3 regions of the Exiguobacterium sp. U13-1 genome follow, and region 2 is predicted to be linked to each of the others. Evidence: riboswitches for the same ligand, from Rfam matches in the RefSeq annotation. Region 2 holds a riboswitch; each other region holds the start of a gene.
The links. A riboswitch is a leader RNA that binds a small molecule or an ion and turns the genes downstream of it on or off. The one in region 2 is predicted to bind lysine.

Region 1 (5,411 bases), 330 kb from region 2:
GCTTTTAGACGACGCATGACGAAATAAATCGCCGCAAAGACAAGAAGAAGTCCTCCAAGCGAATACCAGATGTTATTCAAACGATAGATCATTTGGTATAAGGCAAGCGTCACAAGCAATAATGCGATCGGTAAGAAGGCACGCTTAAAGTGGTACCAGTAATTCACGAAGATCGCCTCCTGTTTTTCTTTCATCTTACCTGATATGTCATGCCTTCTGCGAGAGGATTATTCGGCTTGACGGTACTCTTCTTCGAGATAGGTCCGGTACTTCGCCTCCCAAGCGTTTAGCGACACACGCCATAATACGATCGTCGCAATGACAAGTCCTAACGTGACCGGCCAGAACCAACTCGACACGACACCTGCTGTCGAAGCCAGTCCGATCTTTGAAAACAGAACGTACGTCCAAATGATTGATGTACATAATAGGATCGATACTGGAATCGCGAACTTCCATGGAGTGAGCTCGACAGACTGTCGTCGATTGACCTTTCTTGACTGGACGGCTGGGTAACGATACCCCATGAATACCATGAATAGCACTTCAATCACGAGTAGAATACCGTATCCATGAATATAGCTAATGCCATGATCCCAGCCAAACAGTTGTTTGAAACCGAAGACGAATAAGTAATACGCGAACACGTGAAAGACAATGACGATTTTCGCCGCAATCGCCGGAATTCGTTTCATGAAAATCCCCATTAATACGATGACGAGAATTGGAATGTTGAAAAATCCTGTGAATTGCCGGATCAAACTCCATAAGCCGTCCGGCGCGTACATCAAGAACGGCGCAATGACGAAAGAAATTAAGGCAACGATCGTTCCAAACCATTTACTGACGCGAATCAAATGTTCATCACTCGCCTCTTTCGCAAACACCGGCTGATAGATATCGAGTACGAAAAGTGTCGCAATACTGTTGAGCAACGAGTTAAACGAACTGAAGACAGCTCCGAGTAAGACAGCCAAGAAAAATCCCATCAGCGAGACCGGCAACAACTCCGTAATGAGTCGAGGATATGATAGATCACCGCTCGTTAGTGTGTTCCCATATAAGTGATAGGCAATGATCCCAGGAATCAGCATGAAGATCGGAACTAATAACTTCAAGAAGCCTGTCATCAAGACGCCCTTCTGTCCTTCCTTCAAATCTTTTGCCCCGAGCACACGTTGAATGACATATTGATTGAGTGACCAATAAAATAAGTTCGCAAATAGGATGCCCGTGAAAATCGAAAAGAACGGAACGGCATCGGTTGAGCTTCCGATTGCGTTCAGCTTCTCCGGTTGCACAGTCGCAATCGTCTTCATTCCTTGAAGCAAATTCCCGTCACCCAGCGCGATAAAGCCAAGCACCGGAACTAGGAATCCAACGAAGACAAGCCCAATCCCGTTCAAGGTATCGGAGACAGCCACCGCACGTAGTCCTCCAAAAATTGCATAAATCGCTCCGATGATTCCAACGACCCAGACGACTAACCAAAGGGATTGCGTATAACTGAGACCAAATAATTCCGGAACATCGAACAGCTGCAAGACAGCAATTCCACCCGAATAAAGCATCGAAGGAATCGTGACACACATATATCCAAGTAAAAAGAGTAAGACTGTCATCCGGCGAACCGTCTCATCATACCGGTGACTTAAGTATTCCGGTAATGTCGAGATACCTAGCCCGAGAAATTTCGGGAGCAGATAGATGGCCATGATGATTGCAGCAAATCCCGCCGTAACTTCCCATGCCATACTCGACATATTCCCCATGAAGGATTGTCCATTGAGTCCAATCAACTGTTCTGCCGACAAATTCGTCAGTAGTAATGATCCGGCAATGAAAACGCCACTTAGACCTCGCCCCGCTAAGAAGTATTCATCGACGCCTTGTGTTTTCCCACGCGTCAATCGATAGGATATGTAGGCAACGAGCAACATGAAAAACGCTGCAGAACCTAATGTGAAAAATAATTCAGATGTAGTCATGCGTCTCCCCCCTATTCTTCATTCATGTTTTCTATTCTTGTAATATGTATTCATTGATTCCTTTTTTATACTTTTCCAAAACTATATTTTAGAAAACGTTTTCATTTAAAGAAATAAAAAAACCACCTTCATTATAGAAGGTGGTTCACACATTACGATTGACGCGGATGTTCTGGGAAGTCCATCTCGTCATAACGAACGATCGACGTCCGGTTTTTGAATTTATGTCCTAACCAGAAGGCAAGGAACAATGGAATACCGACGTACGTCGCAGCAATCCCAACCCAATCGATTTGATCAGCGAGGAATGCGGCATAGTTTTGACCAACGATGACAAGGAAACAAAGACCGAATGCGAACAGCGGACCGAACGGGAACGCTGGTGCAACATATGGTAAGTCTTTCAACGAGTGACCTTGTGCAACGAATCCTTTACGGAAGCGATAGTGACTGATCGCAATCCCGAGCCATGCGATGAATCCTGTCATCCCGGAAGCATTGAGTAACCACAGGTAGACTTGTCCACCAAACATCGACGTCAAGAAACAGAGCGCACCGACTGCACCTGTTGCAAGCAAGGCGTGACGGGGTACACCGTTTTTCGAGACTTTCGCGAATAACTTCGGTGCATCGCCTTGGCGCGCAAGTGTATACAGCATCCGTGTCGAAGCATACATGCCTGAGTTTCCGGCAGATAGAACAGACGTCAAGATGACAGCGTTCATGAGTGCTGCTGAGAACGCAAGACCTGCTTTTTCAAAGACGAGCGTAAACGGACTAACCGCTACGTCCGTAATGTCATTCGAAACCAAGTTCGGACTCGTATACGGAATGAGCATTCCGATGACGAAAATCGCGAAGACGTAGAAAAGTAAGATACGCCAGAAAACTTGTTTGACTGCTTTAGGAACGTTCTTTTTCGGGTCTTCTGACTCACCCGCGGCAATCCCGACGAGCTCCGTTCCTTGGAAACTGAATCCAGCAACAAGAATGATTCCGATGACGGCAGGAATCCCACCGACGAACGGTGCATCGCCAAGAGCAAAGTTTTTAAAGCCAACCGGTGGCTCCGATGTAAAGACACCGAAAATCATCGCAACACCGACGACTAAGAAGACGATGACGGTAACGACTTTAATCATCGCGAACCAATACTCCGCTTCCCCGAATCCTTTAACGGAGAAGTAGTTCAAGCCAATCATGAGTAAGAGGAACAAGGCACTGAAATAAAATCCAGGAACATCCGGGAACCAATACGTCATGACGATTTGTGCTGCGACGAGCTCGACTGCGATCGTGACTGCCCAGTTGTACCAGTAGTTCCAGCCGAGTGCAAAGCCGAATGATGGATCGACGAATTTCGTTCCATATGTCGAGAAGGATCCAGCGACCGGCATGTACGCTGCCATTTCACCAAGACTTGTCATTAGGAAGTAGACCATCAGACCAACGATTGCATACGATAGGAGCGCACCACCTGGTCCTGCTGCTGCGACGGAAGCACCGGACGCAATGAAGAGTCCTGTTCCGATCGCTCCACCGATGGCGATCATTGACATATGACGGGCTTGTAATCCACGTTTTAATCCTTCTGCTGTCGAATCTGTTGTTTGTTTCACATCTAGATTGTTCATTTCGTTCGCTTCTCTCTTTAATAAATTTTTGAGAGGACACTTTTTGAATGAAAAAACAAAAAGCGCCCTCATCTTCCAGATGGAAGATGAGAACGCAACATAATAAAATGGATGCGCCTCATTCTACCGTCGTGAAAGATAGCTCTCCACAAGTAGGTGATACCCGACTTGTGACAGTATTAGACCTATTTGATCTAATCCCAATCGATCATCTTCAAAGCGATGATTGATTTCGGCAATTCTTCCTTTCAGGTCACCTCATCTGTCGCTTGACGACATCCGTAACCGTACTCTTAAGAACTGCAACCTCCATCCCACTGGTTGAGTGAGAACTGAATTAAGTTAGTTATTACTACGCCATATTACACAAAACGCCACGAAATTGTCAATTGCCTTTTTCGAATCTGGGGTAGTCGATGGTAAAAATCCGATATGTTTAGTACACTAAATGGTAGAAGTCCACTGAGAGAAAGGATGCTGCTTGCATGCCACAGGAACGTGATTTGCTAACTTATCGACTCGAGGAACAAATGCGTGTCATTCTTCGTACCCTGCGACGTGAACTTAACCGGCTATTTGAAGGAACGGCGACCCGGAGTGAGTTTTTCATCTTACGAAGCCTTTCAGAAAATGGTCCTCAGCGCCCGACGCTTCTTGCGGAACAATTTGAGCTCGCGACGAGTCAAGTCACTGCTTTGACGGATAAGCTGTATAAACAAGGATATGTCACCCGAACACGTTCGACGGAAGATCGTCGTTCAATCGTCCTCGCTTTGACGGAGGACGGTGAACGTGCATTTCGGGATCTCGAAATCGTCCGGAAAAACTATTTACAAGATCGCTTCGGCACATTGACAGAAGAAGAGCTTGAAACGATGGTTCATGTTTTTAATAAAATTTTACAGACGATGGATGAGGATACACTTACTTCGTCTTCTTAAAAACGGTAGATTTTCTACCGTTTTTTCTATTTTATCTAAAGATTTCCCTCTGTCTAACCGTTATCTACTTGAGTATACTGGAAGTATATATATGGAAATCTGTTAGCTGGGGGAGTTGGGAGGATTTGTTGTCCATCATGAATCAATTCATCATTAACTTTTGTCTACTGTTTACAACGATTACTCTCTTGTTCTTACCGTTTCGAAATCAACCGCGTATTTCATTGAACTCCAAATGGAGCATTCGACTTATACTCGGAGCGATCTGTGGTCTGATTGCGGTTTTATTGATGTTCAATGGGATCCAAATCGATGTCGCCCGTGTTGATTTACGTATCGTTCCCGTCGCGATCGCCATGCTGTTCGGTGGTTTTCCAAGCGCCATCGTTGCGGGTGCGATGATCATTGGGACACGTTACTTTTTAACACCAGTTGATCAAATGGAAGGTTTTTATTTATCTACGCTGATCATCGTCTTGTTCATCACGACAATCGGAATCATTCGTCGATTCGTCCATGTCTCGATGCGTCATTTTCAGCTTATGGTGTTGGTCGGTATTCTCTATTCGTTACCCGCCATCTACATCCTGACGCACAGCTGGTCGACATTCTTTAAAATCTCGATTGCGTACGTCTTCTTTAATTTATTAGCTGGCTTTGTCGCTTTTCGATTGCTAACGGAATTACGCCGTCACTTCGAAAACATCCAGTATCAGCAGAAACTCGCCATGACGGATGCATTGACAGGGCTCGCCAATCGTCGTCGTCTTGATGACTCCCTTTCGCTTGTCGGTTCGACCGACCAAGGCTATTCGCTTGTACTCATCGATATCGATTTCTTCAAGCAT
Region 2 (5,411 bases):
TAGCGTACTCTGGGGGACTCGATACATCGGTAGCCATCAAATGGTTGAGCAAGGACTACGACGTCATTGCATTATGTATGGACGTCGGTGAAGGAAAAGATTTAAGCGTCATCAAGGAAAAGGCACTTCTCGTCGGTGCAATCGAATCAATCGTTCTCGATGTCAAAGAAGAATTCGCCCAAGAGTTCGTCTTACCAGCCCTTCAATATGGTGCACATTACGAAAATGCCTATCCGTTGATTTCAGCGCTTTCGCGTCCGTTGATCGCAGAAAAGCTCGTCGAAGTCGCGCATGAATATGGTGCAACGGCTGTCGCACACGGCTGTACCGGAAAAGGAAACGACCAAGTCCGGTTCGAAGTTTCGGTCGCAGCACTTGATCCATCACTTGAAGTCATCGCACCAGTTCGGGAGTGGAAGTGGTCACGGGAAGAAGAGATCGCCTATGCGAAAGAAAACAATGTGCCGATCCCGATCAACCTCGACAGCCCTTACTCGATCGATATGAACCTTTGGGGACGGAGTAATGAGTGTGGCGTCCTAGAAAACCCGTGGACAGAACCACCGCAAGACGCTTACGCGTTGACGGTAGCACCTGAAGACGCTCCAGATCAGGCGGAAGAAGTCATCATCGGCTTTGAAGCAGGCGTTCCGGTTTCCATTAACGGCACGACGTATCCACTCGCAAAACTGATCACGGAACTGAATATCATCGCTGGAGCGCACGGCGTCGGACGGATTGACCACGTCGAGAACCGTCTCGTCGGAATCAAATCACGGGAAGTGTACGAGTGCCCTGGCGCGACTGTTCTATTGAAAGCACACGCCGCACTTGAGACGATCACATTGACGAAAGACGTCGCTCATTTTAAACCGTTACTCAGCAAACAATATGCAGAAACAATCTATAACGGTCTCTTCCACGCACCATTGACGAAAGGTCTGAAAGCTTTCTTGATGGCGACGCAACAGGACGTCACAGGAGAAGTTCGCGTCAAACTGTTCAAAGGAAACGCAACCGTGACAGGTCGTCAGTCTGCTGTCTCGCTCTACGATGAAAAGCTTGCGACGTATACGAAAGAAGATGCGTTTGATCATGAAGCAGCAAAAGGATTCATCAAATTACACGGTCTTGCTGTTTCGACGCATGCAAGTGTTCATCGTCAGGCGGGTGTGACGAAATGACCAAACTCTGGGGTGGACGTTTTACGGAAAGTGCTTCCGCTCAAGCGGAAGCCTTCGGAGCATCGATCACGTTCGATCAAAAGTTAGCAAGTGTCGATTTGAAAGGAAGTCTTGCGCACGCGCAGATGTTATTTGAACAAGGAATCCTCGCTCAAGACGAGTGGACACAAATCGAGCAAGGACTAAAGCAACTAGAAGCGACAGTAGCGGATCATGTGTATACGCTAGCGGATGAAGACATTCATATGAACCTTGAGCGGTTGTTGACGGAACAGATTGGTCCAGTCGCAGGGAAACTGCACACGGCACGGAGTCGAAACGACCAGGTCGCAACCGACTTGCATCTATGGATGGAGCAACATGTCGAAGCGTTGACGACGGCATTACGTGAGCTCCAATCGGTCATCACGGAACAAGCCGAGCAACATATCGAGACGGTCATGCCGGGCTATACACATTTGCAACGGGCGCAACCGATCTCGCTTGCGCATCACTTGCTTGCGTACTTCTGGATGTTTGAACGGGACGTTGAACGGTTGACGGACAACCAAAAACGAATCCGGAAATCACCGCTCGGGGCAGGCGCGCTCGCCGGTACGACATTCCCGATTGATCGTTTCCGTTCTGCCGAGTTGCTCGGATTTGAATCGATCTATCCGAACAGCCTCGACGCCGTCTCCGACCGGGACTTTGTCATCGAATACCTCGGGATCGCCTCGACCGTCATGATGCATCTATCACGTTTTTGTGAAGAAATCATCATCTGGGCGTCGCAAGAATTTGGCTTCATCGAGTTGTCCGATGCCTTCTCGACAGGATCGAGCATGATGCCACAAAAGAAAAATCCTGATTTCGCGGAATTGATTCGTGGGAAAACAGGACGTGTCTACGGCAATCTAATGGGCTTCTTAACGACGATGAAAGCATTACCGCTCGCTTACAATAAAGACATGCAAGAGGATAAAGAAGGGGTCTTCGATACAGCGGATACCGTCCTCCAGTCCGTTCAAATCTTCACCGGAATGATTGAATCCGCGACGTTTAAGACCGAAGCGCTCAAGAAGGCGACAATGCAAGACTTCTCGAACGCAACGGAACTCGCCGACTACCTCGTGACGAAAGGCATACCATTCCGAGAAGCACATGAAATCGTTGGGAAGGCTGTCCTTTACTGTGTACAGAATGGCTGTTTCTTGAAAGATTTGAACCTTGAGACGTATCAAACATTCCATCCTGATATCACAGAAGAAGTCTATCCGCTCCTCGATCCGGTTCAAGCAGTGGCACGCCGGACAAGTTACGGCGGTACAGGGTTTGCTGCCGTTTCAGAGCAACTCGAACTTGCGAAACAGCATCTTGCGAATTGACGAATTTTGAAAAAAATCAGTCAAATGACTGGATTTAACAAAAGATGTCTGCTATAACTGTAACTAACAACCGACAGATAGAGGCGCGGATGACATGAGTAGCATCATTCTTGAAGGCAAGCATGCCGAATGATGTGAAAGGGGAAGTCCGCCGAAGTGAACGAGAAGATGCTTACTCTTGTTTGCTGGTACAACGGTTAAGATCCGTTGTACTGCCGAAACCGATGTTTCGGAGCGCTATCTTACGTAAAAGAACGAATGACTTCGTCTTCGTTTGTCCGATCGTGATAACGACGGGCCGTAGGAACGCTCCTACCGGCCCGTCGTTTTTTTCTGTATCGGGACAAAGGAGATAGGATTGTGACAACTGTACTTAAATTTGGTGGAAGCTCGGTTGCGACTGTCGAACAGATTCAGTCTATTGCGAATTATTTGAAGAGTCGCGCAGCCGAAGGTGAAAAACTCGTCGTCGTCGTTTCGGCGATGGGCAAGATGACAGATTCTTTGATCGCTCAGGCGCAAGCCATCACGGATCGCCCCGAGCGGCGAGAACTCGATCGGCTGCTTGCCATCGGAGAAGAACAGACGATTTCATTACTCAGCATCGCCCTCAACTCACTCGGCGTCAAAGCGTTATCGCAAACTGGCGCACAAGCAGGGATCAGCACGATGGGTGTGCATACGAAAAGTAAGATCAAACAGATCGATGGAGATCTGTTACGACAAAAACTCGAAACGTACGATGTCGTCATCGTCGCCGGATTCCAAGGTGTCAACGAACTCGGTGATGTCACGACGCTTGGACGGGGTGGGTCGGATACAACGGCAGTTGCCCTTGCGGCAGTCCTTGATAAACGGTGCGAAATCTATACCGATGTCGACGGTGTCTATACAGCTGATCCGCGAATCCATGCCGCCGCTCAACCGATTCCACATATCTCGTATGATGAGATGATGGAAATGAGCGCCCTCGGGTCGAAGGTCATGGAAATGCGAAGTGTCGAACTAGGAAAAAAATACGGCGTACACATCTTCGTCGGGAAAACACTTGAATCGAAAAGGGGAACATGGATCATGGGAGCGACGGAAACAATGGAACAAAAAGCGGTGACGAGTGTTAGTGTGACGAAGAACGTCTTGACGGTATCAATCAAACACGTACCGCAAACGAATGCAGCAGTAGCCGATATCTTCGAACTGTTATCCAATCGCCACGTCAACATCGACATGATCAGTCAAACGACGTTCGACAGTGACATTTTCTTATCGTTCTCATGTCCACTCGATGAGGAAGAGTTCCTCGATGAAGCATTGAAAGACATCATGGATCGCTTCACGACAGTCAAGGTCGATCGCCATAATCAACATGCGAAATTATCTGTCGTCGGAATCGGGATGCGGGATGCAACAGGTGTCGCTTCGAAATTGTTCGCAATCTTCCGAGCAGAGAACATTCCGTTCTATCAAGTTACGACTTCAGAAATCAGCATCTCATACACGATTGCACAAGCAGATATTGAACGGACGGTTGCAGCGATTGCAAACGCGTTCGAGTTATAAGGAGGAAAACAGGATGTATCATGTAGCAGTCATTGGAGCAACCGGCGCCGTCGGTCAAAAAATGTTACAAGTACTAGCCGAACTGGACTTCCCGGTCAGCCGCCTGTCCGCTTACGCTTCTGCTCGTTCAGCAGGGAACACGGTACAGTTCAAGGGAGAAGCCATCACGATCCAAGCGCTGACACCAAATATCACGGAAGACGGGATCGATGTCGCGTTGTTCGCAGCGGGCGGAACGATCAGTGAACAATATGCCCCGTTACTAGCTGAAAACGGAACACTCGTCGTTGATAATTCAAGTGCTTTCCGGATGCAGGAGACGATTCCGCTTGTCGTGCCAGAAGTCAATCCACAAGCGATTCAAGCGACGGACCGCTTGATCGCAAATCCGAACTGTTCGACGATTCAATCCGTCGTCGCCTTAGCACCGCTCCAGTCACTGGGATTCGAGCGTGTCAACTATACGACGTATCAGGCCGTATCCGGTTCTGGTCAAAAAGGAATCGAGGATCTGGCACGTGGAGCACGGGGAGAAGAGCCCGTCAATTATCCGCATCCGATTCACGATAACATCTTGCCACATATCGATGTGTTCCTTGAGAACGGCTATACGAAAGAAGAGCAGAAGATGATTGACGAAACACGGAAAATCTTCAATCTTCCAGCACTACCAGTCAGTGCGACATGTGTGCGTGTTCCAGTCACGAATTCTCACTCGGTTGCGATCAACGTCACGTTTACGCAGCCGACGACGGTTGCAGCGATCCGTGAAGCACTTGAAGGCGCACCGGGCGTCGTCCTCATCGATGATGTCGCGAATACGCGTTATCCGATGCCACTCGATGCAAGTGGTACGGACGACGTCTACGTCGGTCGGATTCGACAAGATGATAGTCTCGCGAACACGTTCCATCTCTGGTGTGTAGCCGACAACATTCGAAAAGGTGCCGCCTCGAATGCCGTACAAGTCGCACGCCAAGCAATCGAACAGTCGATTCATTCATAAAAAAGGAGGAGTTCTTCATGTTCAAAGGAGCAGGTACAGCGCTCGTCACACCATTTAATGAAGCAGGCGAGTTGGATCTACACGTATTCGAACGCTTGATCGAGCAACAACTCGCAGCAGGAATTCAGGCGCTTGTCGTCGGAGGAACGACAGGAGAAGGATCGACACTGACGAACACGGAATTCGAACAACTACTGGCGACTGCCGTTCAAATCACGGCAGGACGAGTACCAGTCATTGCCGGAACGGGTTCGAACAACACGGCAGCAACAATCGAGAAGACGTTACTCGCAG
Region 3 (5,411 bases), 630 kb from region 2:
CGCCGTCTCGATCGAGATGGAGAAAATCCTGAAGGCGATGCCGAATAACGAAGGGGTAGAAGCGGTCAAGATTCTTGAATTGAATCCGTCACACGCGGTATTCCACTCTCTTGAAACGGCGTATCAAAACGATCGTTCGAAATTCGAGCGCTATACCAAACTGATGTACCAACAAGCATTGCTTGTCGAAGGGCTTCCACTCGAGGATCCAGTAGCGTTTGCGAATGATGTGTGTTTACTGATGGTGTGAAACGAATAGATATAAAAAAGGCATTGGATGCGCGCATCCAATGCCTTTTTTCGTAAAATGCTACATTAATCCGTCTGTAAATCCGAAGCGGTTTCTCCTTTTTTTGAGAGAACGTTCAAGACGACGATGAAGAGTACGAATGTGACAAGAGCTCCGATGAAACCGTAGACCGAAGACTCCGTGAAACCGATGACTAAATAACCGACTGCTGCAGTGACGGCACCGACTAGCGCATACGGTAACTGTGTCGTAACGTGGTCGATATGATGTGATCCAGCCCCTGTCGAACTGAGGATCGTCGTATCGGAAATCGGTGAACAATGGTCACCGAAGACAGATCCAGCAAGAACGGCAGCAAGCGTCGGTAACAAGAGTGAGGCATCGACAGCCATGACGAGATCCGCACCGATTGGCAACATGATCCCGAATGTGCCCCAACTTGTTCCTGTCGAGAATGCCATCAAGCCGGCAATCAAGAATAACAAGAATGGCAAGTACGAAGCAGAAATCGAGTTGCTGACGAAGCTTGCAAGATAGTCACCGGTTTTCATGTCACCGATGACAGCGATGATCGTCCAAGCGAATAACAGAATCACGACTGCTGGCCACATCGAACGCATACCAGCAACGATGCTTACCCGGTAATCGCGACCCGGAATTTTCCGTCCGATCAGCATCAGGAAAGCGACGATTAAACTAATGACGACACCTGCGACGAGTGAACGTGTGACGTCTGTCGATTCAAATGCTCCAATTAAAGTAAACGGGCGATTGTCGGCAGCAAGTGCCTGAGCACCTGTTCCGAGCAACGCACTGATCGTAGCGATGACGAGAACGACGATCGGAACGACGAGATCCCGTACTTTTCCATTCGTATGTTCGTTGACCTCTTTTGCCATCCCCATCGGTGTTCCTTTTGATGCATCAAAAAGTTCACCTTTCGCGGCACGACGTTCATGCTGTTTCATCGGTCCGACAGAGACGCCAGAGTAAGCGATGTAAAGTGTTAAAAGTAACGCGAAAATCGCATAGAAGTTCATTGGAACGATCATCATGAAGGCACTAAACGCTGAGTAATCCGTAATCGAGTGCGTCGTTAAGATACCGGCGATGATGGAGATGATGAATGCGCCCCAACTCGAAAGCGGACTGATGACACAAACAGGCGCAGCTGTTGAGTCGATCAAATAGGCAAGTTTCGCTCGTGAGACACCACGACGATCCGTTAACGGACGACTAACGTTTCCGACAGCAAGACTATTGAAGTAATCATCGATGAAAATCAAGATACCGAGTCCGAAGGCGACTAAGCGTGCACCACGCGCCGTTTTGACGTGCGTAGAAGCCCATTCACCGAAGGCACGAGCGCCACCTGATGTCTGAATGAGCGTGGAAAGGACGCCGAGCAATAACAAGAAGACAAGTAATAAGACGTTCCACTCGTTCAAGGCACCGTCCGCCCAAAACAGGCTGAAGATGTTCTTGCCGAGATAGGTTATCGTATCGATCGGATTAAAACGGTGGAGTAACAGGGCACCGACGAGAATGCCGACACCTAACGAAAGAACGACCTTTCGTGTAAAGATGGCTAATAAGATAGCTAGTAAAGCAGGTACAAGGGCAATGATGGAATCTGAATAGTTGACCATGAAAAATATCCTCCTCTTTAATAAATGGCTTAAAGATGAGACCCCGCGGCACAAAAAAAGCAAGGGCACCGGCAACAAAGCCGACACCCTCGCTGGATGCGTCTTTCTTAGCCGAATTGGAGCGCTCCATACAAGTACTATGTATGGCAATCGATCGGGTGTTTCCCGAATCGACCAACGACGATATGTTAGACACATACTGTCATTTCGGCGATGTCACCTTTCCTGTAGTCGTCTTCGTTGTCATCCTCGGACCAAGTACTGATTGAAATCGCGCCTCTACCTCATCGATAGAATAGTCATATTCTGTTCTTATGGACACTTTATCATGTAATTCAGAAACGATTCAACCATATATTCTGATAATTTAAGATAAAGTTATTTATTCAGCAAAATGTTGAATGAGCTGTTTCATCAAATAGGCTTGGTTTTCTTCGAATTGTTTTTTTCGATGACCATTCGCACCAGAGGGATGAGGGAATCCCGAAAGAAGCTGATGCTGTTCGATTCGTCCGTCATGAATCAACCCACGGACTTGTGTCTCGACGACACGACCGAGCGGAATCAATAGCGCCGGTTCGCGTAGCTGATTGATTTCAGCGACGAAGTGTTCTTCTGCATAATGTTTTAGCAAAGGACTACGGCTGATTTTCGGTTGATGACCCGAGTAATTCTTTTCGCGATAAAAGACGGGTTGCTTTAACAGCGACGTCGGTTGCAATAATTTTTGATGTTGATGAAATAAGCTAGCTGTCGTCTCAATTCCGAGCAATGCTGGAAGTTCGAGTGTATCAAGCATCTGAACGAGGTTACGTCGCATCGTTCCGGCAAAGCTTGCTGTATATTTGACGAGGCGTGCCGTCTCTTCTAATGAAACACCATGATGGAGGGCATCCGTCGCTTCTTCGAAAGCGATTCGCATCTGTTCAAAACCTGGTGTGATCCCGATGATGACGACTTTTGCTTCAGTATTGACATATTCGCCAATCGGAGAGTAATAGACGGTCAGCTCGTTCTCCTGTTGCAATAAAAAATCGTCCGTCCATAATTCATCACGTCGTAACGTACGATCGTCAGGTAAGCTACGAATGGCTTGTTCAAATATAGTTAATGAATTCATGAAGGACCCTCTCTCTCTGTAATGGCACTATGATAACAAATAATACCATTTGTGACAATTCGACCCTTTCACTATTTGTATATAGGTATCTAAAAAAGGACTCGAGACGAGTCCTTTTCGTGCATCATGCGCGTTCTTTGACCGAAGCGACTTCATATGTCAGAATCTCGCTGCCGAGCATTGGCGATTCTCCTGCCTCACTACTCGCAGGTCGACTATGTGACGCTTTGAAATCGTCACTTTCCCGCCACGCTTGAAAACTCTTCATGTCTTCCCAGTACATGTTGACGTTCATTTCATCGTGTTCTTCGATATTTTGCGTCAATAAGACCTCGACGCGGATGAATCCGTCCATCGTATCGAGTCCACTTGGACGCGTAAAACGAGGAGCGAGAGCTGCAGCCATCCCTTTTTTGACTTTAATCCGGTTCGTAACGACGATCATCATAAAATCCCCTTTCAAAAAACGAGTAACGTACTTCTTCAGTATAGTACGATGAGGGTAAGAATGCCGGAAAGAAGGAACAAAAGACGATGAATGAACAGGAATACGATCAACGATTACGAATCGAGACCATTGAGATGCAACATCTATATGGTGTGTTTAGTCACTATAATCGATATGAACCGACACCTTATGCGGCACTAGACGAATTATGCGAAACCTATCCGTTTCAAAAACAGGACACTGTCATTGATTTCGGGTGTGGGAAAGGGCGTTTGAACTTTTACTTACACGACCGATTCGATTGTTCCGTCATCGGAATCGAGATGAATGGACAATTTTACGAAGATGCGCTTCGGAACATGGCGAATTACGAAAGTAGACGAAAGCGACGTTCGGGAAGTTTACGATTTGAACAGGCGTATGCTGAGCAGTACGTCATTCCGGACGAGGCGAATAAGTTTTATTTCTTCAATCCATTCTCTTCCCAAATTTTCATGAAAGTGATTGATCAGATTTTAAGTTCGGTCGAGCGTTCCTCGCGTTCGGTAGATCTCATCTTGTATTACCCGACCGATGAATACCGGGAATATTTAGAGCGACATACCGTATTCGAGCAAGTCGATGAGATTCGATTACGAGACCTCTACGAAAAAAATCATGACGAGCGGTTCGTCATCTATCGCTTTGATCCGAACAAACTGCTTCAAAACGGGTATGAATACAGTGATGAGAAAAATAGGGGATGAGGAGGTCGGATGATGATCCGTTTGGAGCATGTCACGAAAGAGTTTGCACCGGGGCGTGGGATATTCGATGTCAGTTTTACAGTTGATCCGGGTACGATATTCGGTTTCATCGGACCAAACGGATCTGGAAAATCAACGACACTCCGACATTTGATGGGATTACTGGCTGCGGACGATGGAAAGGCGACGATCGGTGGTTTTGATTGCTGGAAGCAAAGTAAAGAAGTGAAGCAATTGGTCGGTTATTTGCCGGGAGAAATTAGTTTGCCTGGAGACATGACAGGAGCAGACATGCTCGATTTGATGCAACGACTGCATGGTAGTGACCTGGCACGGCGACAACTGTTGTTGAAACGCTTTCCCTTTGAGACGAAGACAAAAATCCGTAAGATGTCAAAAGGGATGAAACAAAAACTGGCACTTGTCGGTTGCTTTATGAAGGACGCACCCGTCTATCTCCTTGATGAGCCGACCAGTGGACTGGATCCTTTGATGCAGGAGTGTTTTTTAGAGTGGATCGAACAGGAGAAGCATGCTGGAAAAGCGATTCTGATGAGTTCACACCACTTTCCGGAGATGGAAAAATCGTGCGATCGAGCGGCTTTAATCAAAGCAGGGCGCATCATCGTCGAATCGGATATTCATGAGTTGGTTCGATCGAGTCGAAAGACATACACGATCGTCTTCCGAACGGAGGTGGAGGCGGCACAGTTCGCGATGCAAGTCGGTGTTGAATCGAAGCGGCTGGAAGTCAGTTTTCAAACGGACGAGACACTGAGCTTAAATCAGGCGATCGCTTATTTGACCCAGTATGATGTACGGCTGATTCGTCCGTCAGCAGATGATTTAGAACAGGTCTTCTTGCATTATTATGGAGAGGAGGAATCGTCGTGATAGTGCTGATCCGCTCTTTATTCAAGCAGGTCAGAAAGCCCGTGCTTGCTTACGCGATTGGAACGAGTCTCTACTTATTGATGCTTGCGTTGCTTTATCCATCGATGATGAAGACCGGTTTGCTAGAAGCGAAGCTAGAAGCGTTACCTCCGGAGGTCTTAAAAGCATTTCAATACGATAAGGTGACAGGATTCGATAATGTACTGGATCTGCTCGGTGGGAACTATTATGGACTGATTTTTCAAGTCATTGCGAGTCTATTCCTGCTCTCATTAGCAGCGCGCCTCGTTGCGCGACCGATCGA

Region 1: it holds a riboswitch for lysine, as region 2 does, so the genes downstream of both, ESP131_RS03450 (amino acid permease) here and ESP131_RS04995 (aspartate kinase) in region 2, are expected to answer to the same signal.
Region 3: it holds a riboswitch for lysine, as region 2 does, so the genes downstream of both, ESP131_RS01845 (Na+/H+ antiporter NhaC family protein) here and ESP131_RS04995 (aspartate kinase) in region 2, are expected to answer to the same signal.

The regions. Positions count from the first base shown of each region.
Region 1 is NZ_CP015731.1:638,953-644,363, reverse strand. Features, by position in the region: gene ESP131_RS03460 (hypothetical protein) at 1-167, opposite strand, end outside; gene ESP131_RS03455 (solute:sodium symporter family transporter) at 228-1,988, opposite strand; gene ESP131_RS03450 (amino acid permease) at 2,141-3,622, opposite strand; lysine riboswitch at 3,754-3,942, opposite strand; gene ESP131_RS03445 (MarR family winged helix-turn-helix transcriptional regulator) at 4,108-4,563, shown strand; gene ESP131_RS03440 (diguanylate cyclase) at 4,701-5,411, shown strand, end outside.
Region 2 is NZ_CP015731.1:973,834-979,244, forward strand. Features, by position in the region: gene ESP131_RS04985 (argininosuccinate synthase) at 1-1,184, shown strand, start outside; gene argH (argininosuccinate lyase) at 1,181-2,551, shown strand; lysine riboswitch at 2,622-2,799, shown strand; gene ESP131_RS04995 (aspartate kinase) at 2,912-4,111, shown strand; gene ESP131_RS05000 (aspartate-semialdehyde dehydrogenase) at 4,125-5,117, shown strand; gene dapA (4-hydroxy-tetrahydrodipicolinate synthase) at 5,135-5,411, shown strand, end outside.
Region 3 is NZ_CP015731.1:348,134-353,544, reverse strand. Features, by position in the region: gene htpG (molecular chaperone HtpG) at 1-250, shown strand, start outside; gene ESP131_RS01845 (Na+/H+ antiporter NhaC family protein) at 316-1,899, opposite strand; lysine riboswitch at 2,011-2,189, opposite strand; gene ESP131_RS01840 (uracil-DNA glycosylase family protein) at 2,282-3,019, opposite strand; gene ESP131_RS01835 (heme oxygenase) at 3,144-3,464, opposite strand; gene ESP131_RS01830 (methyltransferase) at 3,554-4,213, shown strand; gene ESP131_RS01825 (ABC transporter ATP-binding protein) at 4,223-5,107, shown strand; gene ESP131_RS01820 (ABC transporter permease subunit) at 5,104-5,411, shown strand, end outside.